2 linked regions of the Cyanobium sp. PCC 7001 genome follow. The main gene of each other region encodes a partner of the protein of the gene in region 2 in a complex. Links are inferred from orthologs where the notes say so. Each region holds a gene or a part of one and is shown on either strand. Other genes may lie near its edges. The genes, in order: carB and carA.

What was found.
Region 1: the proteins of carA (region 2) and carB are in contact, whole or in part, in a solved structure (PDB 1KEE), measured with the Escherichia coli proteins. The link is inferred for Cyanobium sp. PCC 7001 from one-to-one orthologs.

The regions. Positions count from the first base shown.
Region 1 is NZ_DS990556.1:1,005,687-1,020,595, forward strand. The notes cover bases 7,576-11,512. They hold carB (carbamoyl-phosphate synthase large subunit), read right to left. Parts: upstream 11,118-11,512; coding sequence 7,776-11,117; downstream 7,576-7,775. Other genes in these bases: CPCC7001_RS04915 (DUF3386 domain-containing protein), read right to left, coding at 7,576-7,750; CPCC7001_RS04925 (DUF3318 domain-containing protein), read left to right, coding at 11,242-11,512. In the rest of the region: CPCC7001_RS13990 (peroxidase family protein), read right to left, coding at 1-4,471; CPCC7001_RS04905 (DUF6447 family protein), read left to right, coding at 5,455-5,676; CPCC7001_RS04910 (sodium:alanine symporter family protein), read right to left, coding at 5,702-7,021; more of CPCC7001_RS04915, read right to left, coding at 7,076-7,575; more of CPCC7001_RS04925, read left to right, coding at 11,513-11,877; rsfS (ribosome silencing factor), read left to right, coding at 11,870-12,280; CPCC7001_RS04935 (CGLD27 family protein), read left to right, coding at 12,289-12,783; CPCC7001_RS04940 (asparaginase), read left to right, coding at 12,808-13,779; CPCC7001_RS15015 (hypothetical protein), read left to right, coding at 14,027-14,173; CPCC7001_RS04950 (urea transporter), read left to right, coding at 14,166-14,909. UniProt on the Escherichia coli protein: Large subunit of the glutamine-dependent carbamoyl phosphate synthetase (CPSase).
Region 2 is NZ_DS990556.1:659,920-673,814, reverse strand. The notes cover bases 6,216-9,138. They hold carA (glutamine-hydrolyzing carbamoyl-phosphate synthase small subunit), read left to right. Parts: upstream 6,216-7,083; coding sequence 7,084-8,193; downstream 8,194-9,138. Other genes in these bases: rlmB (23S rRNA (guanosine(2251)-2'-O)-methyltransferase RlmB), read left to right, coding at 9,072-9,138; CPCC7001_RS03230 (ribonuclease III domain-containing protein), read left to right, coding at 8,673-9,059; CPCC7001_RS03235 (STAS domain-containing protein), read left to right, coding at 8,234-8,647; trpD (anthranilate phosphoribosyltransferase), read left to right, coding at 6,216-6,931. Also shown: CPCC7001_RS03275 (hypothetical protein), read right to left, coding at 1-258; CPCC7001_RS03270 (potassium/proton antiporter), read left to right, coding at 472-2,178; peptide-methionine (S)-S-oxide reductase MsrA, read right to left, coding at 2,168-2,872; CPCC7001_RS03260 (hypothetical protein), read right to left, coding at 2,957-3,244; CPCC7001_RS03255 (ABC transporter ATP-binding protein), read right to left, coding at 3,426-5,201; CPCC7001_RS03250 (DUF3288 family protein), read left to right, coding at 5,302-5,643; more of trpD, read left to right, coding at 5,894-6,215; more of rlmB, read left to right, coding at 9,139-10,805; CPCC7001_RS03220 (DUF1816 domain-containing protein), read left to right, coding at 10,866-11,105; Asp-tRNA(Asn)/Glu-tRNA(Gln) amidotransferase subunit GatA, read left to right, coding at 11,136-12,596; CPCC7001_RS03210 (DNA polymerase III subunit alpha), read left to right, coding at 12,665-13,895. UniProt on the Escherichia coli protein: Small subunit of the glutamine-dependent carbamoyl phosphate synthetase (CPSase).

The sequences.
Region 1 (14,909 bases), 350 kb from region 2 along the record:
CGCCAGTGAACAGAAGCGTGGTGGGATCAAAGTTGTACTCGATCTGAACACCATCGGCACCGAACAGCGCGGTACGCGGGAAGGCACGGGCCAGGCCATCGGCACCGATGAAGGTCGTACCCACCGGGACGTCATCAGCCAGGCTCACCGGATCAAGGCCGGGGTCGAAGAAGATGTCGTCTGCGGTCCCGGCGATCCCATCAGCCCCGAGGTCAAAAAGGCTCAGGGAGACGCCGTCCAGCCCCCTCTCCAGGAACAAAGGCTGCCCAGGACGATTCGGATCCTCAGGGAAGCCGATCGGCACCCCCAGGAAGGGATCGGTGATGTAGTCAATCTCGCCAGCGAAGCCAACGTCTGCAGCAGTCAAGCCGTCAGCGTCAATCGGCACACCAGCATCGTTGACGTAAAGGCGCCGCCAGCCCTCAAAGAGGAATTCATCCGGGCTGCCGATGAAGCTGGCGACATCGCCTGCCGAAACGGTGGAGGCCAATTCCTTGACGATGGACAGATCACCAGGAGAGATCGTGTTCGTAGTGATCAGCTGGTGCCGATTGATCTCGGCCATGTCCGCAAAGCGGATCTGGGTGCCAGCTGGCAGACCCGAGGCATGGCCCGCAGGAGCGGTCCAGACGATCTGGGTGTTCAGCCAGGCATCGCCGTCGAGCACATCGTTGCCAGCCTTGCCGAAGAGGATGTCGGCACCACCACCACCGATCAGAAGATTGCCGGCATTGAAGTACTGGTCTTCGTCATTGGTGACGCCGTCCCCATTCGCGTCAGTGATCACTCCGGGAGGATCCAGGAAGATATCGGCAGCGAAGAGAGCTTCTGCAGGAATCGTGACATCGGGAATCCGGGTGTTGATCGCCGTGTTCTCGATCAGGGCCGTGGGAATCAGTTGCAGGAAGTCGTTCCCTGGAAGAACGTTATCAGCAAACAGGCCAGCAATACCGCCTTGATCCAAAGGCAGGTTGAACAGACGACTGTCGGCAGCTGTATCCTGGAACACACCTGCAAGGGGAATTCCGATCAGAGGATTGCCTGGGATAGCCCCGGTTGGGTCGAAGTTCGTGTTGACAACCACCGGCAGCAGATCGGCCACATCGACAACACCATCCCCATTCCAGTCAAAGCTCACACCGCTGTCGAACTGGTTGATCACTCCATCAGGAATCCCAGCAGGGCCATTGACATCAACCTTGAGCCCCCGGGCGACGAGTTCAGAATCCAGAACGAAGTCCAGGCCATTCAAGACGCCGTCCTGGTTCAGATCCTGGAAGACGTTGCCGCCCACCAGATCCAGATTGTCGTCACCCATCAGGATGTCGTTCAGGTTGGAACCCGCCAGGGCTTCCACCAGGCCATCGGTGGCATCCGCAAACTGGTTGCCGATGCCTCCTGCCGCGAGACCCAGCAGGTCGATGCCCAGACCGTGCACATCCGCACCGGAGAGGGGAGCAACAAGTGGATCGGGATCCGTGCCATTGCGAGCGCCGCTCACCCAGTCGAAGCCGGCACCGCCGTTGTAGGTGTCAACACCGGAGCCCTCCACGAAGACGTCGTTGCCGAAGTCGCCGTCAATGAAGTCGTCGCCATCCTTCGACATCGACACGTCATTGCCCTTGGCCTGGCCCGGGCGGCCCAGACCACTGGCACCAAGCAGAGCACCCACGCCGTCGTCGAGCACAAATTTGTCAGGTCCGGAGAACGTGCCCTCGAACCAGTCGTCGCCATCCCCGCCATTGCCGGCACCACCTGCATCACTGGCCAGGATGAAGTCGTTCCCGGTTTCCCCGAACATCTCGTTGCCGATGCCACCCAGTGGGGCCGCCAACCAGTCGTTGCCCGTGCCACCGAAGGAAAGGCCTGCACCAGATCCACTCAGCACGATGTCGTGGCCTGCCTCACCCCGCAGGAAGTTCAGGCCGAAGTTGTCCGAGATGAAGTCGTTGCCCTCGCCACCCCAGACCTGGTCATCCCCTTGGCCGGAGAAGATCACATCGTTGCCACCGCGGCCATACACCGTGTCGTTGCCGCTGCCGGCCTGAAGCAGATCCGCTTCGGCGCCGCCGCCGAGCACCACATGGCCCAGGCCGTTGTAGCGGAGCACGTTGGCGACATTGAAGCCAATCTGGCTGATTGTCGAGTGATTGGGATCCCCCTGGCTGGTGCGATAGACCTCCTGGAGATTGGAGGACACAGCACCACCCACGGGGTCGGCCTTGCCGTCGAGGCCGAGGTTGGTGTGCTGGGTGGCCGCATCCACCTCGAGGGTGTAAGTGGGAAGCGAGAAGATGTGGCCCGGCAGGCTTGTGATCGCACCTCCCAGCGCGCGTTCCGCCATCGCCGCGAAGGTGTTGTTCTCAATCTGGGTGAGAAGGTTGCCGTTCAGACGCCGCAGGTAGTACAGGCGATCTGCATTCTGCAAGGCCTGCAACTGCTGTTCGAACACAAAGGCGAACGTGGTGCCGAGCATCGTGACACCCGCCTCAGGCGCCTCCGCCAGGCCGCCGATCCAGAGATGGACATTGTCGAGGCCAGCACGTTGTCCAGCAAAGCCACCCTGGGCGTTCATGAAGGCCGGCCCATCGGGGTGGACGTAATCCACCAGATCCATGGCTGCGGCACGCTTCGCCTCGACTGTGGTGGCCGAGGTAATCGTGGGGTGCGTTCCGTAGGCCGCCACGAAGTTGTAGATCGAAGCGTCGTGCTTGAGATGGCTGCGGAAATCGTTCCAGTTGCTGTACGGGGTCAGCGAGGGGTTGCCACCGGTGAGGGAGAAGAATTCAGCCCTTGCCGCATTGAGTTTGGGTAGCCCGAGCTCATTCCCCCTGGCGATGTTGATCGTGGCGAGGTCAAGCGGAAGCCCAACCAGGTTGTTGCGCAGTGCAGGGGTGACAAACTCATCGATGTCATTGCCTTGCTGACGGGTCATGCCTCGCAGCACCTCCGCCGCAGCCTCCTCAGGAGTGAGATCCTGAGTCGTGCCAACAGCGTCAAGCGACTGGAGGAAACCAACCGGGTTCAGGAAGGCCGCAATCAGGCTTTCGGAGTTGTTGCTCCAGTCACCCGTCACCGGGTCAATCCCAAACCGATCCACCGATTCGGTGAGCATCGAGTGACCGAAGCGGTACACCGCGTGGGCAAACTCCGCCGTGATGGCAGGGTTCAGGGTCACATTGAACCCTGAATCCAGGGCGATATTCGGGTCGATGAAGCGGCCGAACTCTTCAAACACCCCATGCTGGTACTGCATCTCCACCATGAAGCGGGCTGCCTGAAACAGGCGCTCGCCATCCCAGGCATCGGAGTCAACGCCGGGAACCGGATCACCTGAGGCAAGCTGCCTACCGGGACGCAGCCACGCATTGATGAAGCTCAGGTCGCCGGATGCAGCGGCTTCAAGGGCAATGCGCTTGTAGTCGGCAACAAGACGATCGTGCTCGTTGTGGAAGATCGTATGGAAGGCGGTGAGACCCTGGTTCTCATTGACACGCCCATCACCGGCGATGAAGTGTTCATTCAGCAGCGCCGGGTCATAGGACGTCGGATCGACCGTTCCGTCCGGATTGAATGTGGGGTTGGCGGGGTGGGCGATATCCAGCAGGAAGGCGTGACCCGTGCGCACCACGGTTCCACCGCCCGGAATAGCACTGAGATCCACCGGAGTGGTGAGGTTGCCCTCCACCAGGGTGAACACACCCGGTGCGGTTTCCACCACCACCTGAGGCAGGCCACTCGCCCCAGGAATGAAGCGGCCGTAGTCATCGGTGGCCAGCAGGGGGGAACTCAGAACGAAGTCGTCCGTGAGCACAAAGCCCAACATCGATTCGGCGTTGGCCTTGATGTCTGCCCAGGTGGGCAGGCCGCTGCCCGTTCGGGTGCTGGCGAGCATGTTGCCGGTGGAGATCACAGCACCGAACTCCTGGTTCAGCTGCAGGCCGGAGATCGGGCTAAACCCTGGATCGCCATCGCTGCCGAAGGTGCTGTTCACGGTGTAATCCCGCAGGAACACCTGGTACGACGCATGGGACCCATACGCCTGGTTCATGTCGATCCAGGGCGTGGTCACGTTCTGGGTGGCTCCCCCATTGGCGAAGTCACGCGTGGCACGCGTGACGACCATGAAGTTGGGCCCATCGTCGGCCGTTCCCGGTATCCCATCAGCCCCCGCGTCGAACAGGGAGTCGCTGGGATCGAGCGGGATGAACACATTCCCGTTACCACCCTTGTTGATGAAATCCAGGCCGTGGTCAAACCCCTGGCCGAACAGGGTGAGCCAGGAGTTGTAGGGGGCGTTGATCGGCAGCGGGGCGACGTTGCGGATCTCGATGGTGTCGCCGCCACCGAAGTTCTCGATGCCGAGTTCCTGACCGTCATCTCCGAGCGGCACGCCAAAGGCGTTCACGTTCTGGCCGGGCATCGGCACCGGCGCCTCGAGCAGGCTGTTCTGGGTGGCCGCCGCCGCCACCGCCGCCGGGTTGCTGGTGCTGGAATCGGCGATGATGTTGGAGATCCAGCGGGGCTCCACGTCGTTGACGTTCCAGGTCGTCGGATCGGCCGTGATCGTGTAGTCGGGCCCCCCGGGGAAGGGTCCTGGTCCCGGAGTGCCGGTTCCGAAATCCGGCGTGAGCGAGGCGAGCAGGCTGGACGAGGGCGAGAAGCCCACATCGGCCGCACCGAAGGTGGTGCGCCCCGGGGTGAGGTTGTTGAGGGTGCCGCTGACGGTACGCAGGCCTGTGGGGGTTTCGGTCTGGCCCGGGATCAGGGAGGCCAACGTGGCGGCACTGTCCTCGGAATCGAGGACGACACCAGCTTCAGCCGCCACCACATGATCGGCTTGGGTCTCAGAGGAGTGGGTTTCCGCTACCTGGATCTGCTCGAGGATGAACAGCAGATCCTCTTTGGTGATCAGCATGGGATTAGGCCGCGTTGAAGGACGCAGTACGGGTGCTTTCACCCTGACCAAGGCCATGACAAGGCGTCATCCCCCCCGATACACCACGTGATGTCCTGAAGATTGCCTGAATCGCCCTGGGACAGTCGGGACTGCAGCAAGCAGAACTCATCCCAGATCGCCTGCCAGAGAAGAGTTTTGCCCCACTCAAGCGGAGGAAGCCGATCCCGTCAGCTCACCGGAAGGAGAGGCGCCCCGTAGGAGAGACACTCAGAAACCATTCAGAAATGAACACGCAAAGGCACAACGATGCCTCCAGAGTCTCTTCCGTATTTCCTCCGTATCTCAACAGAACTTCGTAATACTGGGGTTAAGCTCGATGCAACATCACGGAAACCACCCCCGAATCTTCACGGCAGCGGTGAGTATTTGTTCCATCCAATACCGTTCCGTCCGGCACCGAAGGCGTTGTTCCATCCAATGCCCTGGATGCCGGCCCGTTTGCGCCGGGCTGTCCTCCCCCTACCGTGTGGCCGTTCCTGCGCCACGCTCCATTCGTGACCGACTCCGCCAACACGCCGCCCACCCTCACCTTCGAAGGCCAGCGCTACGACCTCAACGCCCTGCCGCCGGAAGTGAAGGAGCTGGTGCGGGCCATGCAGGTGGCCGATACCCAGCTCCGCATGCACGAAGACACCCTCAAAGTGCTGGTGGTGGGCCGTCAGGCCCTGGCCAGCCAGCTCAAAGGGAAGCTGGAGGGCATCGCCCCCATGGGCTGAGGTCGGTCCCGACCCGGCCGAACCCTCACTCGGCCGGGTCGAACCGGTAGGCCCGGGTCAGCCGGAACACGGTGCCCGAGAGCAGCAGCAGGCCGATCAGGTTGGGGATGGCCATCAGGCCGTTGAGGATGTCGGCGATGGTCCAGATGGCCTCGAAGCTGGCCACCGAACCCAGCACCACCACCGCCACCCACACGTAGCGGAAGGGCTTGATGCCGCCGGTGCCCACCAGGAATTCCAGGCAGCGCTCGCTGTAGTAGCCCCAGCCGAGGATCGTGGTGGCGGTGAAGAACACCGTGGCGAAGGTCACCAACCACTTGCCGCCCGGGAGGCCCCAGTCGAAGGCGGCCATGGTGAGGGTCACCCCCTGGGCCCCGCTGTCATAGAGGCCACTGGCCACGATTACCAGGGCGGTCATCGTGCAGATCACCAGGGTGTCGATGAAGGTGCCCAGCATGGCCACACTGCCCTGCAGCACCGGATCCCCGGGTTTGGCAGCCGCCTGGGCGATCGGAGCGGTGCCAAGGCCCGCCTCGTTGGAGAAGATGCCGCGGGCGATGCCCTTCTGGATCACCGTGCCCAGGGCACCACCGGCGGCGGCCTGGCCGCTGAAGGCATTGCCGAAGATCACCCCGAAGGCGCCGGGGATCTTGTCGATGTGGAGCAGCAGGATGACCACGGAGCCCACCACGTACACGGCCGCCATCAGGGGCACCACCACTTCGGCCACCTTGCCGATCCGCTCGATGCCGCCGATGAGCACCAGGTAGGCCAGCACGGCCATCACCACGCCCGTGGCCAACGTCGGAATCCCCAGGGATTCCTGCAGCGCCTTGGCCATCTCGTGGGCCTGCACACCGTTGCCGATGCCGAAGCCCGCCAGGGTGCCGAACAGGGCGAACAGCACCCCCAGCCAGGCCCAGCGGGGACCGAGCCCGTTGCGGATGAAGTACATGGGCCCGCCCACGTGCTCGCCAAGATCGTCCACCTCGCGGTAGTGCACGGCAAGCAGCGACTCGGCGTACTTGGTGGCCATCCCCACGAAGGCGATCACCCACATCCAGAACACCGCGCCGGGGCCACCGACGGCGATGGCACCCGCGACGCCGGCCACGTTGCCTGTGCCGATGGTGGCGGCCAGGGCCGTGGTGAGCGACTCGAAAGCCGAGACATCCCCCTCCCCCTTGGAGGAGCGGATCGAGGCGATCGCCTGGCGGAAGCCGAAACCGATGCGCAGCAGCGGCATGAACCGCAGCCCCAGCATCAGGTAGAGGCCCGTGAGACCGATCAGCCAGAGCGTGGCCGGCCCCCAGACCACACCGCTGATTTGGGAGAGCACGTCCACGGGGCCTCGGCAGATTGCCGCGATGGTGTCATGGGGCGCCCGCTTCGGCCAGCCCTACCCCAGGGGCTGGAGGTCTTCGAAACGGAACACCTGGCGGCTGGCCGGCGTGTCGCCGTGGGCCTCCACCGCCACCACCCGCTCACTCAGCACCCAGGGACCGCTGCCACCCAGGGGCACGAAGGTGTCGGTGAAATGGCTGCGGCCGCCGCGGGCCTCGCCGCTGGCCGGATCGGCGTACTGGCTCGTGTAGCAGCGGCTGAGGTAGCCGGCGCCGGTGTCGGTCACCGACTCGGTGAAGATCGTCACCACGGTGCCGTGGATGTGGCGGTGCACCATCGTCACCACGTTGTCCTTGATGCGGTAGCGGTCACCGGCGTTCTTGCCGCCCACGATCACCTCCGTGCCCACCGCATCGGTGTCGCCGGCGGTGAAGGTGTTGGCGCCGTGGGTCTGCTCGAAACTGCGGCGCACCCGGTGAATGGCCACCTCCCACAGCTGGCCGGCCAGCAGTTTCTGATCGGCCTCGGCCTCGATCCCCTCCACACTGGCCTTCAGATCGGCACCCACCTGGAAGGTTCCTTCCACCACACGGCCGTCCTGCTCGAGCACGCAGCGGCCCCGGTAACCGCCGAAACCAGGCTCCCAGGTGTAGCGGTTCTCGTAGGCGGCTCTGAAGGCGGCGGTGCAGTCGCTGCCGGCCTGGATCGGACTGGAGAGGGTGGCGGTCAAGGGAAGGGGCGCAGGGGCCCCAACGCTACCCAGCGGGCACCGGAGGCTGGGCGGCCGGCGCCGGGTGGATGTCCTGCAGCGCCGTCACCTGCAGGTGATGGTCCTGCAGGGCGCGGATCGCCTCCACCGCAGCCCGCGCCCCGGCCAGGGTGGTGAGGGTGGGCACGGCGTAGTCGAGGGCCGCCCGGCGCAGGTAGGTGTCGTCGAAGGCGGCCTGGCGACCGATCGGGGTGTTCACCACCAGCTGGATGAGGCCGGAGCGGATCGCATCCTCGATGTTGGGGCGCCCTTCATGCACCTTCAGGATCGGCTCCACCTGCAGACCCTGCTCGGCCAGCACCGCCGCCGTGCCGGCGGTGGCGATCAGCTCGAAGCCCAGCTCCGCCAGGCCCCGGGCCACCGGCACCAGCCCCTGCTTGTCGCGGTCGTGGGTGGAGAGGAAGGCACGGCCGGCCGTGGGCAGGCTCTCGCCCGCCCCCTGCTCGGCCTTGGCGTAGGCCATGCCGAAGGCCGGCGCGATGCCCATCACCTCCCCGGTGCTGCGCATCTCCGGGCCGAGCACGGTGTCGGAGCCGGGGAAGCGCTTGAAGGGCAGCACGGCCTCCTTCACGGTCTGCAGGGGCGGCACCGGTTCGGTGCGCAGCCCCAGATCCGCGAGCGTGCGCCCGGCCATCAGCCGGCTGGCCACCTTGGCCAGGGGCACGCCGGTGGCCTTGGCCACGAACGGCACCGTGCGGGAGGCCCGGGGGTTGGCCTCGATGATGAACACCCGCTCCTCCCCCTCGGCGGTGCGCTGCACGGCGAACTGCAGGTTGATCAGGCCGCGCACGTCCAGGGCCAGGGCCAGGGCCTTGCTCCAGGCCCGGATCGTGGCCAGGCCCGCCTCCCCCAGGCTCACGGTGGGCAGGCAGCAGGCGGAATCGCCGGAGTGGATGCCCGCCGGCTCGATGTGCTCCATCACCCCGCCGATCAGCACCGTGCCGGTGGCATCGCAGAGGGCATCCACATCCACCTCCACCGCGTTCTCGAGGTACTGGTCGATCAGCACCGGATGGTCGGGCTCCACGTTCACGGCCTCGGCCATGTAGCGCTTCAGCTCCTGCACGTTGAACACCACCTCCATGGCCCGCCCCCCCAGCACGTAGCTGGGGCGCACCACCACCGGGTAGCCCACCCGCTCGGCCACGGCCAGGGCCTCCTCCTCGCTGCGGGCCAGGCCGTTGCGGGGCTGGCGGATGTCCAGCCGGCGCAGGATCGCCTCGAACTGTTCGCGGTCTTCGGCGGTGTCGATCGACTGGGGCGAGGTGCCCCAGATGCGGGTGCCGGTGGCCTGCCCCTCGGCCGAATCGAGCCAGCGCAGCAACGGCAGGGCCAGCTTGAGCGGCGTCTGGCCGCCGAACTGCACGATCACTCCGGCGGGTTTCTCCGCCTCGATCACGTTGAGCACGTCCTCGAGGGTGAGGGGCTCGAAATAGAGCCGGTCGGAGGTGTCGTAGTCGGTGGACACCGTTTCCGGGTTGCTGTTCACCATCACGGTGGCGAACCCCTCCTCCTGCAGGGCGAAGGAGGCATGGCAGCAGCAGTAGTCGAACTCGATGCCCTGGCCGATGCGGTTGGGGCCCCCGCCCAGGATCATCACCTTGCGGCGGCTCTCCGGCGTCACCTCGTTCTCGGGCGGCACCACCGCCACCACCCCATCGGCACCGATGCGCTCGAGCGGACGCTCGTAGGTGGAGTAGTGGTACGGCGTCTGGGAGGCGAACTCGGCGGCGCAGGTGTCCACGGTCTTGAACACCGCGTTCACCCCCAGCGCCTGACGCCGGCGGCGCACGGCCAGCTGGTCGCTGCCGGTGGCCCAGGCGATCTGGGGATCGGAGAAGCCCAGCTGCTTGAGCCGCAGCAGGGCCTCGCCATCCAGCTCCTCGAGGCTGCGGCCCCGCAGCAGGGCCTGCTCGGCGGTCACGATGCCGCGCAGCTTGGCCAGGAACCAGGGATCGATGGCGCTGAGGCGGTGGATCTCGGCATCGCTCAGCCCCGCCACCATGGCGGTGCGCACGGCGAAGATGCGCTCCGGCGTTGGCGTGCGCAGGGCGCTGCAGAGGGCGGCGGCATCCGGGCTGGGGTCGGGCCGGTCGCAGCCCCAGCCGGCATGGCCGGTTTCGAGCGAGCGCAGCGCCTTCTGGAAGGATTCCTCGAAACTGCGGCCGATGGCCATCGCCTCGCCCACCGACTTCATCGAAGTGGTGAGCACCGCCGGGCTGCCCTGGAACTTCTCGAAGGCGAAGCGGGGAATCTTCGTGACCACGTAGTCGATCGTGGGCTCGAAGCAGGCCGGGGTGGCGCCGGTGATGTCGTTGATGATCTCGTCGAGGGTGTAGCCCACCGCCAGGCGGGCCGCCAGCTTGGCGATCGGGAAGCCGGTGGCCTTGCTGGCCAGGGCCGAGCTGCGCGAGACGCGCGGGTTCATCTCGATCACCACCACATCGCCGTTGGCGGGGTTGATGGCGAACTGGATGTTGCTGCCGCCGGTGTCCACGCCGATCTCGCGGATGATGGCGATCGACTGGTCCCGCAGCCGCTGGTATTCCCGGTCGGTGAGGGTCTGGGCCGGCGCCACCGTGATCGAGTCGCCGGTGTGCACCCCCATCGGGTCGAGATTCTCGATCGAGCACACGATCACCACGTTGTCGGCGGTGTCGCGCATCACCTCCAGCTCGAACTCCTTCCAGCCCAGCAGCGACTGTTCGATCAGGATCTGGGAGACGGGGCTGGCCTCCAGACCGCTCTTGCAGAAGGCGCGGAACTCCTCGGGGTTGTAGGCGATGCCGCCGCCACTGCCGCCGAGGGTGAAGGCCGGCCGGATGATGCGCGGGTAACTGCCGATGGCATCGCCCACCGCCTCGGCCTCCTCGAGGTTGTTGGCGATGCCCGAGGGACACACCGCCACCCCGATCTTCTCCATCGCCTGCTTGAACAGCTGGCGGTCTTCGGCCTTGCGGATGGCCTCGAGGTCGGCCCCGATCAGCTCCACCCCGAACTCAGCCAGGGTGCCGTTCTCCGCCAGGGTCACCGCCAGGTTGAGGGCGGTCTGTCCGCCCATGGTGGGCAGCAGCGCATCGGGCTTCTCGATCGCGATCACCCGCGCCACCACCTCGGGGGTGAGCGGCTCGATGTAGGTGCGATCCGCCATGTCCGGATCGGTCATGATCGAGGCGGGGTTGCTGTTCACCAGCACCACCTCGTACCCCTCGGCCCGCAGGGCCTTGCAGGCCTGGGTGCCGGAGTAGTCGAACTCGCAGGCCTGGCCGATCACGATGGGGCCCGACCCCAGCAGCAAAATCCGTTTGAGGTCCGTGCGGCGGGGCATGGGCGTGGGCAGCGGCCAAACCGGTCCAGCGTCTCATGCCCCCGCGGCACGAAACGTTCAGGGGCAACGGGGCCTCACCGCCGGCGGTGGCTAGGGTGGTGGACCACCTCCTTTGATCCCGTCGATGAGCGAACTCCAGCGCCTGAAGGGGCTGCTGCCTCCCGAAATGCAGAGCTGGGTGTTCGTGGAAGCCGCGGCGTCGGTGGAACCCCCGCTCATCACCATCGAGGAGATCGGTCGGGATGAGATCGAGATCCAGCTCGATCTGGAGAAATGGGATGCGCTGGCCCTGGATCATCGCAACCTCCTCTTCTGGCATGAGGTGGGCCGCATCCAGAACGATGCGGTGCCCCGCGACGGCTGGGAAATGGCCGCGCTGGCCATCGGCCTCGGTGGTGCCATCGGTGAGCTCTGGGTGCAGGACGGCCTGCTGCTGCTGATGGCCCTCGGCCTCTCCGGCTTCGCGGGTTACCGCCTCTATCTGAAGAACAACTCCGAGAAGCGCCTGCAGGACGCCATCAGCGCCGACGAGCGGGCCATCGATCTGGCCTGCCGCTTCGGCTACACCTTGCCGAACGCCTACAAGAGCCTCGGCGGGGCGCTCAAGGAGCTCGCCGAGCAGACCCGCAAGAAGAAGAAGCGCGCCTTCTACGAAGACCGCCTCGAAGCCCTGCGCAAGAGCGCCGGCCGGGCCCGCGCCGAGATGGCCCAGCAGCAGGGCTCCCGCCAGTCGGTCACCAGCGAGAACGTCTATGGCTGAGCCGGCCCTGCACCCCTCCGCCACACCCCGCGACCCCCAGACCGAGGCCCTGGCCCGACTGGTGGCCGAAGGCTGCGATGACCGCAAGGCGGTGGACATCCGCCTGATCCGGGTGGATGAGGTGTCATCGCTGGCCGACTGGTTCGTGATCTGCAGCGGCCTCTCCGACGTGCAGGTGCGCGCCATCGCCCGCTCGGTGGAGGACAAGCTCGAGGAGAAGCTGGGCCGTCTGCCCCTGCGCCGGGAAGGCCAGGCCGAGGGCCGCTGGGTGCTGCTCGACTACGGCGAAGTGATCGTGCACGTGCTCACCCCGGCCGAGCGCAGCTACTACGACCTCGAATCCTTCTGGGGCCACGGCGAACAGGTGCCCTACCTAGGCTCGGAATCCGCACCCGCCGTCTGACGTTCGCCATGGAGCTGCTGGGGCCCTGCCCGGTGCCGGCCGAACAGCGCCCGCTGCGTCAGTACGAGGAACTGAGCCGCTCCTGGTTCTTCGCCTGGCCCGCCCAAAGTCTTGCCGGTCTGCTGCGTCCGCTGGCGGTGAGCTGGCTGTCGGTGCTGCCGATCACCCTGGTGGTGGCGAGCGGCAGCTGGGTGCTGCGCCACGACCCGGCCCGCATGGTGGCGGCGGGCGCGGTGGCGGGGATCGCCCTGCCCACCCTGCTGCTGGTGCGGCAGTGGCTGGGCTGGAGCACCATCCACCAGCGGCTGGTGAGCGAACGGGTGGAGTACGAGGAATCCGGCTGGTACGACGGCCAGGTCTGGGAGAAGCCCCTGGCCTGGCGTCAGCAGGATCTGCTGGTGGCCCAGCACCAGGTGCGCCCCATCCTGATGCGGTTGCAGCAGGCCATCGGCCTGGCCGCCACCCTGATGCTGGTGGGGGCGAGCCTCTGTCAGGCTCTGTGAGCACGGCCAGACCGACCGGCTCCCATGACCCTATCCTCCAGCTTCGGCGGTAGCGGCCGCTCCAGCATCCCGCCCCTGGAGGTGCGGCTGCTGCGCAACGGCATCGTCGAATCGCGCCACCGGGTGCACGCCGTGGTGTGCGATGGGCGGGGACGGGTGCTGATGCGGGCCGGGGATCCCCAGCATCTGAGCTTCGTGCGCTCGGCACTCAAACCCTTCCAGGCCTCGGTGTTCGTGGCCAGCGGCACGGCTGACCAGGTGAACTGCGGTGATCGGGGCCTGGCCATCGCCTGTGCCTCCCACGCCGGCACCTCCCGCCACGCCCGCGAGGCGTTCCGGCTGCTCTGGGGCGCGGAAGTGGAGGCCGAACAGCTGCAGAGCCCGGTTCCGGAGCTGGGCAGCAGCCCGCTGGAACACAACTGCTCCGGCAAGCACGCCGCCTTCCTGGCCACCTGCCGGCGGATGGGCTGGAGCCTGGAGAGCTACCTGCAGCTGGAGCATCCGCTGCAGCAGGAGGTGCTCAAACGGGTGGCCGAGCTGCTGGGCCTGCCGGCCGCGGAACTGGTGGCGGCCCGCGACGACTGCGGCGCTCCCACGCTGCAGCTGCAGCTGGCCCAGATGGCCCTGCTCTACGCCCACCTGGGTGCCGGCGCCCAGCCCGATCTGGAGCGGCTCAGCCGCGCCATGCTCAGCCATCCCGACCTGGTGGCGGGCGACGGTCGCTTCGACACCGAACTGATGCGCCGCGGCCACGGGCAGGTGCTGAGCAAGGGGGGCGCCGAGGGCATCCAGTGCCTGAGCCGGGTCGGAGAAGGGCTGGGGGTGGCCGTGAAGGTGGAGGACGGATCGGCCCGCGCCAAACACGCCGTGGCGCTCCATCTGCTGGAGCAGCTCGACTGGCTCACCCCCATGACCCTCGAGGAGCTGCGCCAGGCGTTCATGGAGCCGGCCCCCCATCTGAAGCTGGAGGTGGTGGGGGAGCTGCGCTTCGACTGAGACGCCTGGTCTGGAGACGCCTGGCCAAGAGGGCCCCACCTGTATCGGCGGACACCGGCTGGTACAATTTCGCCTGTGACGCGGGGTAGAGCAGCCTGGTAGCTCGTCGGGCTCATAACCCGAAGGTCGCGAGTTCAAATCTCGCCCCCGCCACCATTTGATTGCTCCCAACCAAGCTCCGGATCGCCGGGGCTTTTTTTGTGCTCAGCCCTGTGTCCGGCGTTTTGTTCAGCCTGCCTTCCGCCTGATGCCTCTCGCCCTGACCGAGCTGCAGCAGGCCATCCTCATCTTCGGACTGGGCGGACTGGTCACCCTGGCCACGGTGGTGATGATCCTGCGGGGCCACCGCCGCTGGCACCAGCGCGATCCCTTCGACGACCCCAGCCATGACTGATGCCACACCGCCGATGCTGCCCCAGGGCACGGCCTGGATCCTGCTGGTGGGGTTCTCCGTGCTCTGGATCGCCCTCGGAATCTGGTGGGGCAAGCGGGGCAAGGGCGACGCCGATGACTACCTGCTGGCGGGACGCAACATCGGCCTGGCCCTCAGCACCGCCACCCTGATGGCCAGCTGGGTCACCGGCAACACCACCCTGGCCGCTCCCGAGGTGGGCTACACCCTCGGGCTCTGGGGCATGTTCGGCTACGCCCTGGCGGGCCTCGGCCTGTTCCTGTTCGCGCCGCTGGCGGTGCGGATCAAGCGGCTGATGCCCACGGCCCGCACCAGCGGCGACTTCGTGCGGCTGCGCTACGGCAGGGCCTGCTGGGCCATTTTCCTGCTGATCACCATGGCCTACACCCTGGGATTCCTGATCACCCAGGGCATGGGGGCGGGGCTGCTGCTGCAGTCGCTCTCGGGCTTCGATTACCGGCTCGGCATGGTGTGCGTGATCGGGGTGTCCACCATCTACACGCTGTTCGGCGGCATGCGGGCGGTGGTGGGCACCGACTTCATCCAGTCGATGCTGATCATGGGGCTGCTCGTGCTGGTGGCCGTGCTCGGGTTCAGCCGCTTCAGCAGCGATCAGGTGTACGCCGCCCTTGCGGCGGAGAACCCCTCCCGGCTCAACCTGCTGCTGCCCACCGGCCTGCTCTTCGCCTGGAACACCGGCCTGTTCAGCATGGGGGAG
Region 2 (13,895 bases):
CAGCTGCTCGAGGGTGAGGATGTCGCCCTTGAGGATCAGGCTGCGGCCCTGGTTGCGGTAGCGGATCCCCGGAAGCTGGGAGGGTTCCCGGAAATAGGTGCTGCGGTAGCCGCCGCTGATCAGCGAGGCCTGGGAGTCGTTGCGCTCCAGCAGCACCCGGCCGCGGTTGGGGCAGAGGAAGCTCTCGGTGGTGTCGTAGTTCTCCCACCAGGGCGACGCCTGGGCCATCAGCGCCAGAACCAGCAGCAGCGGAGACATGGGGCAGGAGGCGGGGCGAGAGACGGGAGCTGTGGCCGGACGCGCGGCGAAGTGTGGGCGCCACGCCAGGACACGCTAGGAACCGCAGGGATCGCCGCGGATGCCGCAGGTATACCGCGATCGGGATCTCCGGATCCAGAACGGACGCCGCAGGGCCATGGCCCCGCAGCGTCTCCCTGCGGCATTCTCTGGACCATCCCCGCCAGCGAGCAGGTGTCGATACAGGCCTCGGTGCTGCTGGGCGGGGTGTTGCTGCTGCTGGGCATCGCCTCCAGCAAATTCTCGGCGCGGCTGGGGGTGCCCGTGCTGGTGCTGTTCCTCGGGCTGGGCATGGTGGCCGGCTCCGAAGGACTGGGCGGCATTCCCTTCGAGGATTACCCGCTGGCGAACAACGTGGGCAGCGTGGCCCTCGCCCTGATCCTGTTCGACGGCGGACTGCGCACCTCGCCGGCCTCGGCGCGCCGGGTCTGGCGGCCGGCGCTGGCGCTCTCCACCCTGGGTGTGCTGCTCACCTCCCTGATCACGGGGCTGGCAGCGGCCTGGGTGCTGGGGATGCCCATCCTGCAGGGGCTGCTGCTGGGCAGCATCGTGGGTTCCACCGATGCGGCAGCGGTGTTCTCCATGCTCCGCACCAGTGGACTGAAGCTGCCCGAGAAGCTCACCGCCACGCTCGAGGTGGAGAGCGGCTCGAACGATCCGATGGCGATCTTCCTCACCATCGGCCTGATCGGCGTGATCAGCGGCGAGGCGGATTCGGCCCAGGCCCTGCTGCTGCTGTTTCTGGCCCAGTTCGGCGTGGGCAGCCTGTGCGGGGCCGCCGTGGGCGTGCTGGCGGCCCGAGCCGTCAACCGCATCAACCTCGACTACCCCGGCCTCTATCCGCTGCTGGCGCTCGGCTTCGGACTGGTGGCCTTCGGTCTGGCGTCCGTGCTGGGGGGCAGCGGCTTTCTGGCGGTGTATCTGGCCGGAATGGTGATCGGCAGCAGCTCGCTGGTGTTCCGGCCGGGCATCCTCGCCTTTCACGATGCCATCGCCTGGTTGGGGCAGATCGTGCTGTTCGTGATGCTCGGTCTGCTGAGCTTCCCCAGCCGGCTGCTCAGCGTGGCCTGGGCCGGACTGCTGATCGCCCTGGTGCTCATCCTGGTGGCCCGGCCCCTGTCCGTGGCCGTGGCGGCGCTGCCCTTCCGCTACCGGCGCCGGGAACTGGTGTTTCTCTCCTGGGTGGGCCTCAAGGGGGCGGTGCCGATCACCCTGGCCACCTTCCCCTTGATGGCGGGCATCCCCCAGAGCCAGCTGATCTTCAACGCCGTGTTCTTCGTGGTGCTCCTTTCGGCGATCACCCAGGGCTGGTCCCTGCCGCTCGTGGCCCGTGCCCTGGGTATCGGCCGTCCGGCCGACCCCACCCCGGCCCTCACCGTGGAGATCAACGCGCTGCGCCAGGTCGATGGCGAGATCGTGGACTACACGGTGAAACCCACGGCACTGGTGGCCCGCAGGTCTCTGCGCCAGCTGGTCCTTCCCGATGGGGTGCTGGTGACCCTGATCCTGCGGGGGAAGCAGGTGGTGATGCCCCGTGGCGGCACGGTGCTGCTGCCCGGCGATCACGTGTTCATGGCCATGCGCACCAGCCTTCAGCCCCTGATCGATCGCCTGTTCGATCCGGATCCGTCACCCGCGCTCGAGGCTGCTGCAGTTCCCTCCCTGCCAGACGATCTGCAACTGGCCTTCAGAGCCTCCACCACGGTGGAGCAGCTGCACCGGTTCCTCGGGTTGCCGATGGATCCGCCGCTGCCGAAGGTGATGGCCGAATCCAGCCTGGGCTCACTGCTCGCGGCCGCCCAACCGCCCGGTGCCGTGGTGCTGGGAGGCCTCACCATCGAGGCCGGTGCGGATCGGGAGTTGGTGCGGGTCAGACGCTGATCGGTGCGTTGTCTCCCCGCAGCACGCAGTGGGGGATGGACCAGTCGTACTGCTGCCAGACGGACGCCGGCAGTTTGTAGTCACAGCCGGGGAAGTCGCTGAGCTCCACGCCGGTGGGCTGGGCCGAGCAGTAGGGACGGCTGCCGGGCTTGGCCAGGTACTGCTGGTGGTACGTCTCGGCCGACCAGAAGCGAACGCCGCGGCGGATCTCGGTGGTGATCGAGCCGTGGCCGGCCGCGCTCAGCAGGCCCTGGTAGGCCTCCCGGCTGGTCTCGGCCAGCACCCGATCCTGGTCGCTGCTCACGTAGATGGCGGAGCGGTACTGCGATCCCCTGTCGTTGCCCTGCCGGTCGCCCTGGGTGGGGTCATGGCATTCCCAGAAGAGCTTGAGCAGATCGGCGAAACCGACGCTCTGGCGGTCCCACACCACCCGCACCACCTCGGCATGGCCCGTGCGGCCTGAGCACACCTGCTGGTAGCTGGGATCCTCCAGCGCGCCGCCGGCGTAACCCACGGCCGTGCTCACCACCCCCGGCAGGCGCCAGAACCCCTTCTCGGCCCCCCAGAAACAGCCGCAGCCGAACAGCACGTCGGACTGGGCGGCGGTGACGGGGGCATCGATGGGGGTTCCCAGCACAGCGTGGAGCCGCTCTCCCGACGCTGTCGCCGGCTTCTGGAACAGTCCGAACACCACAGTCACGCATCAGCCTTCACCCTAGGCAGCATGCCCCTGGCTTCTGGCGCCGGGAATCCCGACCGATCCGCCCGATCAGGGCTGTCAGAGCGGTGGCGTGCCGGTGTTCGGTTCCAGGGCGATGTGGTTGAGCAGCGTGGTGGTGAACGCGAACAGCAGGAAGGGCAGGGACAGCACCAGGATCAGACCCACGCCCACCAGGGCCACGATCGGCTTGCTGGCCCCCATCAACGCCAGGCCCGCGGCGAGGCTGGCGAAGATCACCAGCATCCAGATCAGGATCTGCCCGTAGATGTCTCCGAACGTGAGGGTGCAGCGCAGGTTGTAGGCCTGGGTCGAGACCCTGGGCTCCACGGTGGTGGCGGACGACATGGAAGGCTGCGGGGGAGGGGCCGGCGGCGGGCGCGATGATGGTCAGCTGCCGCTACCACTCAAGCCAGCGGCAGCTCCCCTGGCTCTGTTGCTCAACAACTGTTGAGACACGGTGGTGGACTCACGCCGATGCACAAGGCGCGCCGGGCACCAGCCGCCGCCCGCTCAGCCCGCCGTCCGCTCAGCCCGCCGCCCGCAGTTGTTCGGTGGCCTGCTCCCTGGCCCAGAGCCGCCGGTAGGTGCCTGGCATCGCCAGCAGCGTCTCGTGGTCGCCTTCCTGCACCAGACGCCCGGCCTCAAGCACCAGGATCCGATCGCAGGCGGCGGCCGCCGAGAGCTGGTGACTGATCATCAGGATGGTGCGGCCCGGCCTGGATCCTTCCTGCTGCTGGCCCTGGCTGCGGATGGTGCGCAGGATCTGGGCCGCGGTGGTGTTGTCCACGCTGGCCAGGGCGTCGTCGAGCACCAGCAGCGGGGCCTCCACCAGGAGGGCCCGGCCGAGGGCGGTGCGCTGCCGCTGGCCTCCGCTGAGGGTGATGCCGCGCTCCCCCACCAGGGTGCGGTAACCGTCCGGAAAGCCCTTGACGTCCGCTTCCAGCCGGGCCTCCCGCGCCGCCGTCTCGACGGCCTGCATGGGCGCATCCGGCTCGCCGTAGCGCAGGTTGTCGGCAAGGGTGGCCGTGAACAGGTAGCCCTCCTGGGGAACGAGCGCCACCTGGCCGCGAAGGTCCTCCAGGCTCAGCCGGGTGATGTCCACCCCGTCGAGCCAGAGCTCGTTCGGTGCCACGTCCACCATGCGGCCGATGGCCCGGGCCAGGGTGGTCTTGCCACAGCCCACCGGACCCACCACGGCCACCAGTTCACCGGGCTCGAGCCTGAAGCTCACATCCACCAGCGCGGGACGCGGAGCCTCCGGGTAGCGCACCGTCAGGCCCCGGGCCTCGAGGGCGCCCCTGCCCCGCTGCCGCAGAGGCTGGGGCTGGGCCGGGGAGGTGATCAGCGGCTGGCGCCGCAGCAGCTCCTCGATCCGCTCCAGGCTCACCTGGCCCGTCTGGAAGGTGTTGAGGGTGAAGCCGAGCAAGGCGGTGGGAAACACCAGCCGTTCCACGAACAGGATCAGGGCCACCAGATCGCCGATGGTGAGCCGGCCGCTCTCCAGCTGGCCGCTGCCCAGGGCCAGCAGCAGCAGCAGGCTGATCGAGGAGATGCCCTCCAGCAGCGGGAAGAGGGTGCTGCGGGTGCGAGCCAGTCCGAGGGCGGCATCGCGGTAGCGGCGGTTGCGCCCGGCGAAGGCCTCCTGCTCGGTGGCCTCCTGGCCGTAGATCTTGATGGCGCTGATGCCGGAGAGATCCTCCTGGATCAGGTCGCTGAGGCCCGCCAGCGCCTCCTGCTGGCGCCGCTGCTGCCGCATCATGCGGCCGCCGAACAGCCGCACCGTGATCAGCATCAGTGGGTAGAGCCCCACGGCCGCCAGGCTGAGCCAGGGATCGATCGACAGCATCGCCGGCAGGGTGAGGCTGTAGGCCAGGGCCGTGTTGGTGAGGCTGAGCACGGCGAAGCCCAGCAGCCGCCGCACGTTCTCCACGTCGCTGGTGGCGCGGCTGATCACCTCGCCGCTGCCGGCGGTCTGCACCCAGCCGGGTTCCTGCAGCAGCAGGTGATCGAAGATGGTCTGCTTGAGGTCGGCCTCCACCTGGCGACCCACGCCGAACACCAGCAGCCGCGACAGCAGCCGCACGGCACCCATCGCGGTGGCCAGGCCCATGATCAGGGCCGCCTGCAGCAGCACATCCCGCAGGGAGAAGCCGTCCTGGAGGTCGTCGATCACCCGCCGCACCAGCAGGGGGATGCTGACGCTCAGCAGGTTCACCACCACCAGCGCCGCGACGCCCAACAGCACCGTGCGCCGGTGGGGTCGCAGATAGCGTCGGATCAGATCGAGCCGGAAGGCGGCCACGCGGCCATCACGAACGTGGGCCCAACCTAGAGATTACGGCGGGCCGAACCGCCCCCATCCCACTGGCCCCTTCCGCACCCCTTCGCCGCCATCGTGCTCCATGCCCCCGTCTGCCCCATCCCAGCCCGGCGCCGATGGTGCGCCCCTCCAGAGCCATCCGCTCCAGGCCCAGGACCGGGCGGTGGTGGATCGGCTGCTGGCCGCCGACCCACCGACGGACGCCGATCTGGTGGATGCCGCGCGCCTGCTGATGCGTTACGAAGGATTTCCCGGCGCCCACGACATCCAGGACGATCTGGCCAAGACCCTGCGGTTCTGGCAGCTCGATCGCGACGCCCTCCACGCCCGCACCCGTGCCATCTGGGCTCAGGGCTACAGGCCCGCTCCCGCAGCCTCGGAAGCCGTGGGCTCAGGGTTCGACACCGCCTCCCAGGAGGGTTGAGCAAGCAGCTTGAACCGTCATGGCACGCCCATCGCCGTTGTCTTCTTAACGACGCAGCGCCCCGGTTCGGGTGATAGTGGAAGGGTCCCCATCACCCGGCCCGGCGTGCCTTGCACCCGGGCTTTTTTCTTGCCCGATTCTTGTCCCCATCCTTGCCCCTCCGGTGGTAACGGGGCCAGTGGCGGCAGTGTCTCCAGAGCAGAATGCCTGCCGCTGCTGCTTGCCTGCGCCGATGGCTTCCTCCACGCCGATGGCTCCCGCTCTGACCTGGCCGGCCCTGCTGGAGACCCTGCTGCAGGGGCGTGACCTGTCGGCGGCGGAGGCGGACGCGCTGATGCGGGGCTGGCTGGCGGAGGAGATTCCCCCGGTGCTCACCGGTGCCCTGCTGGCGGCCCTGCGGGCCAAGGGGGTGGGGGCCGAGGAGCTGGCCGCCATGGCGGCCGTGCTGCGTCAGGCCTGCGCCCTGGAGGCGACGGCCCTGCCCCCCATCGAGCTGGTGGACACCTGCGGCACCGGGGGTGACGGCGCCGACAGCTTCAACATCTCCACGGCGGTGGCCTTCGTGGCCGCAGCCTGCGGCGTGGCGGTGGCCAAGCACGGCAACCGCAGCGCCAGCGGCCGGGTCGGCTCCGCTGACGTGCTCGAGGCCCTGGGCGTTCATCTGCAGGCCCCCCAGGAGCAGGTGCTGGCGGCGCTGCCGGCAGCGGGGGTGACCTTTCTGTTCGCCCCGGGGTGGCATCCGGCGCTGGTGGGCCTGGCACCGCTGCGGCGCAGTCTGGGCGTGCGCACGGTGTTCAACCTGCTGGGCCCTCTGGTGAATCCGCTGCGGCCCGCCGCCCAGGTGCTGGGCGTGGCGCGGCCCGAGCTGCTGGACCCCATGGCCGGAGCCCTGGCCCGCCTCGGGTTGCGCCGTGCCGTGGTGGTGCATGGGGCCGGCGGCCTGGATGAGGCCTCCCTGGCTGGGGTGAACGCGCTGCGGCTGGTGGAGAACGGCCAGGTACGCCCGGACAGCCTGGACCCCGCCAGCCTCGGCATGGCGCCCGCTCCCGTGAGCGCACTGGCCGGAGGGGATCTGGCCACCAACCAGGCCATTCTCGAGGCGGTGCTGCAGGGCCGGGGCACCCAGCCGCAGCAGGATGTGGTGGCGCTCAACGCGGCCCTGGTGCTGTGGGCGGCCGGCGTGGTGGACAGTCCGGCCGAGGGTTGCGAGCCGGCCCGCCAGGCGATGGCGGATGGGACGGCCTGGGAGCGGCTGCTGGCCTTGAGGGAAGCCCTGGCACCGGCCTGAGGACGGCGGCGGTGTCCGCTCGGTGATCGTTCACACCGGCAGCCGCGTCGCCACGGGGGATGATCGACGCACGGCCTGCCGCGCGCCGGCACGCTCCGTCAGCTCCGTCTCCCTTCGTCAACGTGACTGCGTCCTCTCCAGCCGCTCTCCTGGTGCTCGCCGACGGCACCCTGCTGCGCGGTGAAGCCTTCGGTGCCATCGGCACGGCCATCGGCGAGGTGGTGTTCAACACGGGCATGACCGGTTATCAGGAGGTGATGACCGACCCGAGCTACTCCGGGCAGCTGGTCACCTTCACCTACCCCGAACTGGGCAACACGGGGGTGAACGCCGCCGACCAGGAGGCCGACCATCCCCACGTGCGGGGGGTGATCGCGCGCCAGCTGGCCCCTGTGGCCAGCAGCTGGCGGGCCGAGTCCGATCTCAGTGCATGGCTGCAGAGCCATGGCGTGGTGGGCATCCGCGGTGTGGACACCCGCGCCCTGGTACGCCACCTGCGGGAGGGCGGCGCCATCAACGGGGCGATCAGCAGCGACGGCACCAGCCCGCAGGAGCTGCTGAACCAGGTGGTGGCGGCCCCCTCGATGCAGGGGCTCGACCTGGCGTCCACCGTCACCACCCCTGAGCCCTACACCTGGGACCAGCCCTGCGTGGCCGCCTTCGACACCCGCATGCAGGTGAACCCCGAGCGTCCCTACCGGGTGGTGGCGATCGACTTCGGCATCAAGCGGGCCATCCTGGATCGCCTCGTGGCCCATGGCTGCGTGGTCACGGTGCTGCCGGCCACCGCCAGCCTCGAGCAGGTGCTGAGCCACGATCCCGAAGGGGTGTTCCTCTCCAACGGCCCCGGCGACCCGGCCGCGGTCACCACCGGCGTGGAGCTGGCGCGCGGGTTGCTGCAGCAACCGAACCTGCCCGTGTTCGGGATCTGCATGGGACACCAGATCCTGGCCCTCGCCCTCGGGGGACGGAGCTTCAAGCTGGGCTACGGCCACCGCGGCCTCAACCATCCCTGCGGCAGCCCTGGCCAGGTGGAGATCACCAGCCAGAACCACGGTTTCGCCATCGAGGCCGACTCCCTTCCAGCCGATCGGGTGGAGATCACCCACCTCAACCTCAACGACCGCACGGTGGCGGCCCTGGCGCTGCGCGACCAGCCCGTGTTCGGCATCCAATACCACCCGGAGGCCAGCCCCGGGCCTCACGACGCCGACCACCACTTCGCCCGTTTTGCGACGCTGATGGCCGAGCGCCGCGGCTGACCGGCCCCAGAAAGCCGCCTCAGTGGGCGCCTTTCTGCAGATGCCGGCCATCTCTCTACACTCCCCGCAGAACAGCCAAGGGGGCGGAGCCATCAACGACCTGCAGCGTCTGACGGTGTCACTGCGCGGCGGCTTCGAGCAGCAGGCCCGCTGCCAGCTCTTTCGGTTCACCGGGCAGCTGGATGCCTACTCCGACAAGCAGTTCGGAACCTTCATCGCCGAGCACCGCAGCCCCGGCCAGCCCCTGGTGGTGGATCTCAGCCACATCGACTTCATCGATTCCTCCGGCCTCGGTGCCCTGGTGCAGCTCGCCAAGCAGTGCAACGCCGACAAGCAGACCTTTCTGGTGGTGGGCAATGCCCGGGTGGTGCAGACCGTGAAATTGGTGCGGCTGGAGGACTACCTCCATCTCCAGCCCGATCTGGCCACCGCGCTTGACAGCCTCGCCGCCTGAGCCCGGCCGTGCGACAGCCGCCTGGCTGAGGGGGCTCCAGCCCCGGCGCCCCGCCGGTGAGCTGGGCGTGCTGCAGCTGGCCTGGCTGGGGGATGCGGTATGGGAGCTGCATCAACGGTTGAATCGCTGTCGTGAAGCCGCCCGGGCCCTGGATCTGCACCGTCAGGTGGTGGCCTCAGTGCGGGCCGACGCCCAGGCCCGCCAGCTCGAGCGCCTGGATCCCTGGCTCCAGAGCAGTGAGCGGGAGCTGGTGCGGCGGGCCCGCAACAGGGCTGGCAGGGGGCCGAGGGGAGGGGATCCGGCGGCCTACGCCAGGGCCACGGGCTTCGAGGCGTTGCTCGGCTGGTTGTTCCTCCACGATCCTGAGCGGCTGGTCGAGCTGCTAGATCACTTGGAGGACAACAATCCATAAGACCTGGCGACCATGAGCCCGCGATTCGAACGCCGTCCGGACAAACGGACGGGGACAGGGGGCCGTGGGGCCGCACGGCCAGGCCGTGACAATGCCTGGCAGGGGAAACGCGACCGCAGCCGCGAGGTGCGCCGCCCCGGCACCGGTCCGGACGCTGAGGGCGGCGCGGCGCGGCGGGGATCAGCCGGCGGTGGCTGGGAACGGGCCCGCCCGGCAACCCCCCGCAGCCAGGGGGAGCGGGGATCCTTCGTACGGCGCTCGCCCAGCCGCGCCAGCGGTGGAGGCCGGGACGGGCGCAGCCGTGATGGCGGCAGCCGTGAGTGGGGGGCGGGACCTGCCCGCCGGGATGCGCCCGCCAGGGGGCCGGCCCGGCGCTACGACGCTGCCCGTGGCGGCGGCACGGACCGCAGCGATGTCCCCGCTCGCCGCTACGGCAGCTCCGCGGCACCGATCCGTGAGGCCCGGGAGCCCGCCAACCAGCGCTCCATCGAGCCCGAGGCGGACCAGCACGGCCAGGACCAACCCGCCGACCTGATCTGGGGCCGCCATTCCGCCCAGGCGGCCCTGGAGAGCGGCCGACCGATCCACCGGATCTGGTGCACGGCCGAAATGCGCTTCAGCCCCCGCTTCCTGCAGCTGCTCCGTGAGGCCAAGAGTTCCGGCGTGCTGGTGGAGGAGGTCACCTGGGCGCGGCTGGGGCAGCTCACCGGCGGCGCCGTGCACCAGGGCATCGTGCTGCAGACCGCGGCCGCCGAGACGCTCGATCTGCCCAGCCTGATCGAGGGGTGCCGGGGCATCGGGGAGCCGCCGCTGCTGATGGCCCTCGATGGCATCACCGATCCCCACAACCTCGGTGCGATCGCCCGCAGTGCCGAGGCCCTCGGCGCCCATGGCCTGGTCCTCCCCCAGCGCCGGAGCGCCGGACTCACCGGCTCGGTGGCCAAGGTGGCTGCCGGAGCCCTGGAACACCTGCCGGTGGCCCGGGTGGTGAACCTCAACCGCGCGCTCGACAGCCTCAAGCAGGAGGGGTACCGCGTGATCGGGCTGGCCTCGGAGGGCAGCGTGAGCCTCGAGCAGGCCGATCTGGAGGGTCCTCTGGTGATCGTCACCGGCTCCGAGGCCGACGGGCTCGCCATGCTCACCCGCAAGCACTGCGACCAGTTGGTGAGCATTCCGCTGCGGGGTGCCACCCCCAGTCTCAATGCCTCGGTGGCCACGGCCCTGCTGCTCTACGAGGTGGCCCGCCGCGGCTGGATGAAGGGGCTGAAGGGAGGCCAGCCTGCACCCCGGCTGCAGCGGCCCCGCATGCCCGTGGCCGCCGCCAGCGAACCTGGGCCCGTGCCATCCCAGGCCGCTCAGGCCGGAGCTGATCGCCCCGAACCCGCTCAACCGGAAGCGGTTGACGCAGAGCCGCTGCACCACGGGGCCGCCCAGCCTGAAGGCCACCAGCTCGCCGGCCTTGACGCCAGCGTTCAGGCCTCCGGTCACGCCGAGCGGGCGGTCGCCTCGGCCACGGAGGCACCACCTGCCGCGGCACCACCTGCCGCGGCACCACCTGCCGCGGCAGCACCGGCAACGGAAGCTCCGGCTGGTGAAGCGGCGATCCCTGAAACGCCCCTGCCCGAGCCCGTTTCCGACGCCCCAGCCGGTCAGGTCCCTGACGCTGAACCCGCCCCGGCGCCCGAGGATCCATGGGGCGCCACCCGGGCTGCCGCGCTGAGCTTCGCCCGTGACGTGCAGTTGTGATCCCGGGCCCTGGCAGGGGCCGGTCACCCTGCACAATGGCCCTTGCCTGACCCCGCATCCATGAACCCCTTGCTCTGGCCTGTGCGCAGCTGCGCCAACGGTCTGGGTCTGGCCTGGTGGGCCCGGGTGCGCACGCAGTCGCCCGATGTCACCTACTGGTTCGGTCCCTTCGTGCGCCGCCGCACCCTCGAAGCCGAGCTGCCGGCCTTCGTCGAGGACCTGCGCGCCGAAGCCCCGGCTTCCCTTGAGGTGGAGCTGCTGCGCACCCGCCGCGGCGAGCCCCTCACCGAGCTGGGCTGATAGCGTCCAGAGCTGCTGGTGAACGGTTGGATGGGCATCGCCGAATGGCGTGAGCAGCTGGAGCGCGGCGAGGTGTCCGCCCGCGAGCTCACCGACCACCACCTGGCGCGGATCGACGCGGTGGACGGCAGTGTGAAGGCCTTCCTCACCGTCACGGCCGAGCGGGCCCGGGCCGACGCCGATCGGATCGATGCGGCCCGGGCGGCCGGTGAGCCCTTGTCGCCGCTGGCCGGCATTCCGCTCGCCATCAAGGACAACCTCTGCACCGCGGGGATCGCCACCACCTGCTCCAGCCGCATGCTGGAGAGCTTCGTGCCGCCCTACGAGTCCACCGTCACGGAGCGGCTGTGGCAGGCCGGCGCCGTGCTGCTCGGCAAGACCAATCTCGATGAGTTCGCCATGGGCAGCTCCACCGAGACCTCCGCCTTCGGGCCCAGCCACAACCCCTGGGACCCGGAGCGGGTGCCCGGCGGCAGCTCCGGGGGCAGTGCCGCAGCCGTGGCGGCCGGTGAATGCGTGGCCGCCCTCGGCTCCGACACGGGTGGCTCCATCCGTCAGCCGGCGGCCTTCTGCGGGGTGGTGGGTCTCAAGCCCACCTACGGCCGGGTGAGCCGCTACGGGCTGGTGGCCTTCGCCAGCTCTCTCGACCAGGTGGGCCCCTTCACGCGCAGCGTTGCGGACGCTGCCGAACTGCTGCAGGTGATCGCCGGGCCCGATCCGCGGGATTCCACCTGCCTGCGGTTGCCCGTGCCGGACTACCGCACCGCCCTGCGTCAGCCCGTGGCGGGCCTGCGGGTGGGCGTGGTGCGCGAGTGCCTCGAGGCGGAGGGTCTCCAGGCCGAGGTGAAGGCCTCCGTGCTGGCCGCTGCCAGCCAGCTCGAAGCCCTGGGCTGCGAGCTGGTGGACGTGAGCTGCCCGCGCTTCAACGACGGCATCGCCACCTACTACGTGATTGCGCCCTCGGAGGCGTCCGCCAACCTGGCCCGCTACGACGGGGTGAAGTACGGCCACCGCGCCGAGGGGGTGGAGAATCTGGCCGAGATGACGGCCCGAAGCCGTGCCGAAGGCTTCGGCGACGAGGTGCAGCGCCGCATCCTGATCGGCACCTATGCCCTCTCGGCGGGCTATGTGGACGCCTACTACAAGAAGGCCCAGCAGGTGCGCACCCTGATCCGCCGCGACTTCGACCGGGCCTTCGAGCAGGTGGACGTGCTGCTGACACCCACCTCGCCCACCACCGCCTTCGCCTTCGGGGCCCACACCGATGACCCGCTGGCCATGTACCTGGCCGACCTGCTCACCATTCCGGCGAACATGGCGGGGGTGCCGGCCATCAGTGTGCCCTGCGGCTTCGATCAGCGCGGCCTGCCGATCGGCGTGCAGTTCATCACCAACGTGCTGGAGGAGGGCAGGCTGCTGCAGGTGGCCCACCACTACGAGCTGGCGGCGCGGGTGATGGAGCGGCGGCCGGAGGCGGCGCTCGCCGTCTGAACCGTCGCCGCGGCGGCACCACATCTGGTGGAGGCGATCTACGCTGGCCGCTACAGGCGCCGCCCTCCTTGGCTTTCGTACCCCTCCACAACCACAGCGACTACAGCCTCCTGGACGGGGCCAGCCAGCTGCCGGCCATGGTGGAGCGGGCGGTGGAGCTGGGCATGCCCGCCCTGGCCCTCACCGACCACGGGGTGATGTATGGCGCCATCGAGCTGCTGAAACTCTGCTCGAAGGCCGGCATCAAGCCGATCATCGGCAACGAGATGTATGTGATCAACGGCGCGCTGGATGATCCCAATCCCCCCAAGAAGGAGCGCCGCTACCACCTGGTGGTGCTGGCCAAGAATGCGGTGGGTTACCGCAACCTGGTGAAGCTCACCAGCATCAGCCACCTGCGGGGCATGCGCGGTCGCGGCATCTTCGCCCGCGCCTGCATCGACAAGCAGCTGCTGCGCCAGCACAGCGAGGGGCTGATCGTGGCCACCGCCTGCCTCGGGGGTGAGATTCCCCAGGCGATCCTGCGCGGCCGCCCTGACGTGGCCCGGCAGGTGGCGGCCTGGTACCAGGAGGTGTTCGGCGACGACTTCTACCTGGAGATCCAGGATCACGGCGGCCTGGAGGATCGCATTGTCAACACCGAGATCGCCCGCATCGGTCAGGAGCTGGGCATCGAACTGATTGCCACCAACGACGCCCACTATCTGAGCGTGGGGGATGTGGAGGCCCACGACGCTCTGTTGTGTGTGCTCACCGGCAAGCTGATCAGCGATGAGAAGCGCCTGCGGTACACGGGCACCGAGTACATCAAGAGCGAGGCCGAGATGCTCGCTCTGTTTGCGGACCATCTCGAGCCGGATGTGATCCGTCGCGCGGTGGCCAACACGGCCCAGGTGGCCGAGAAGGTGGAGGACTACGACATCCTCGGCCGCTACCAGATGCCGCGCTTCCCCATTCCGGAGGGGCACACGGCCGTGAGCTACCTCAGTGCCGTGGCCGAGCAGGGCCTGCGGGATCGGCTGGAGCTGGCAGCGGAGGCGCCCTTCGAGCCTGCCTACGGCGAGCGGCTGCGCTTCGAGCTTGAAGTGATGGAGCAGATGGGGTTTCCCACCTACTTCCTGGTGGTGTGGGACTACATCCGCTTCGCCCGCGAGAACCGCATACCGGTCGGGCCTGGCCGGGGTTCCGCGGCAGGTTCCCTGGTGGCCTATGCCCTGGGCATCACCAACATCGATCCGGTGGTGCATGGCCTGCTGTTCGAGCGCTTCCTCAACCCCGAGCGCAAGTCGATGCCTGACA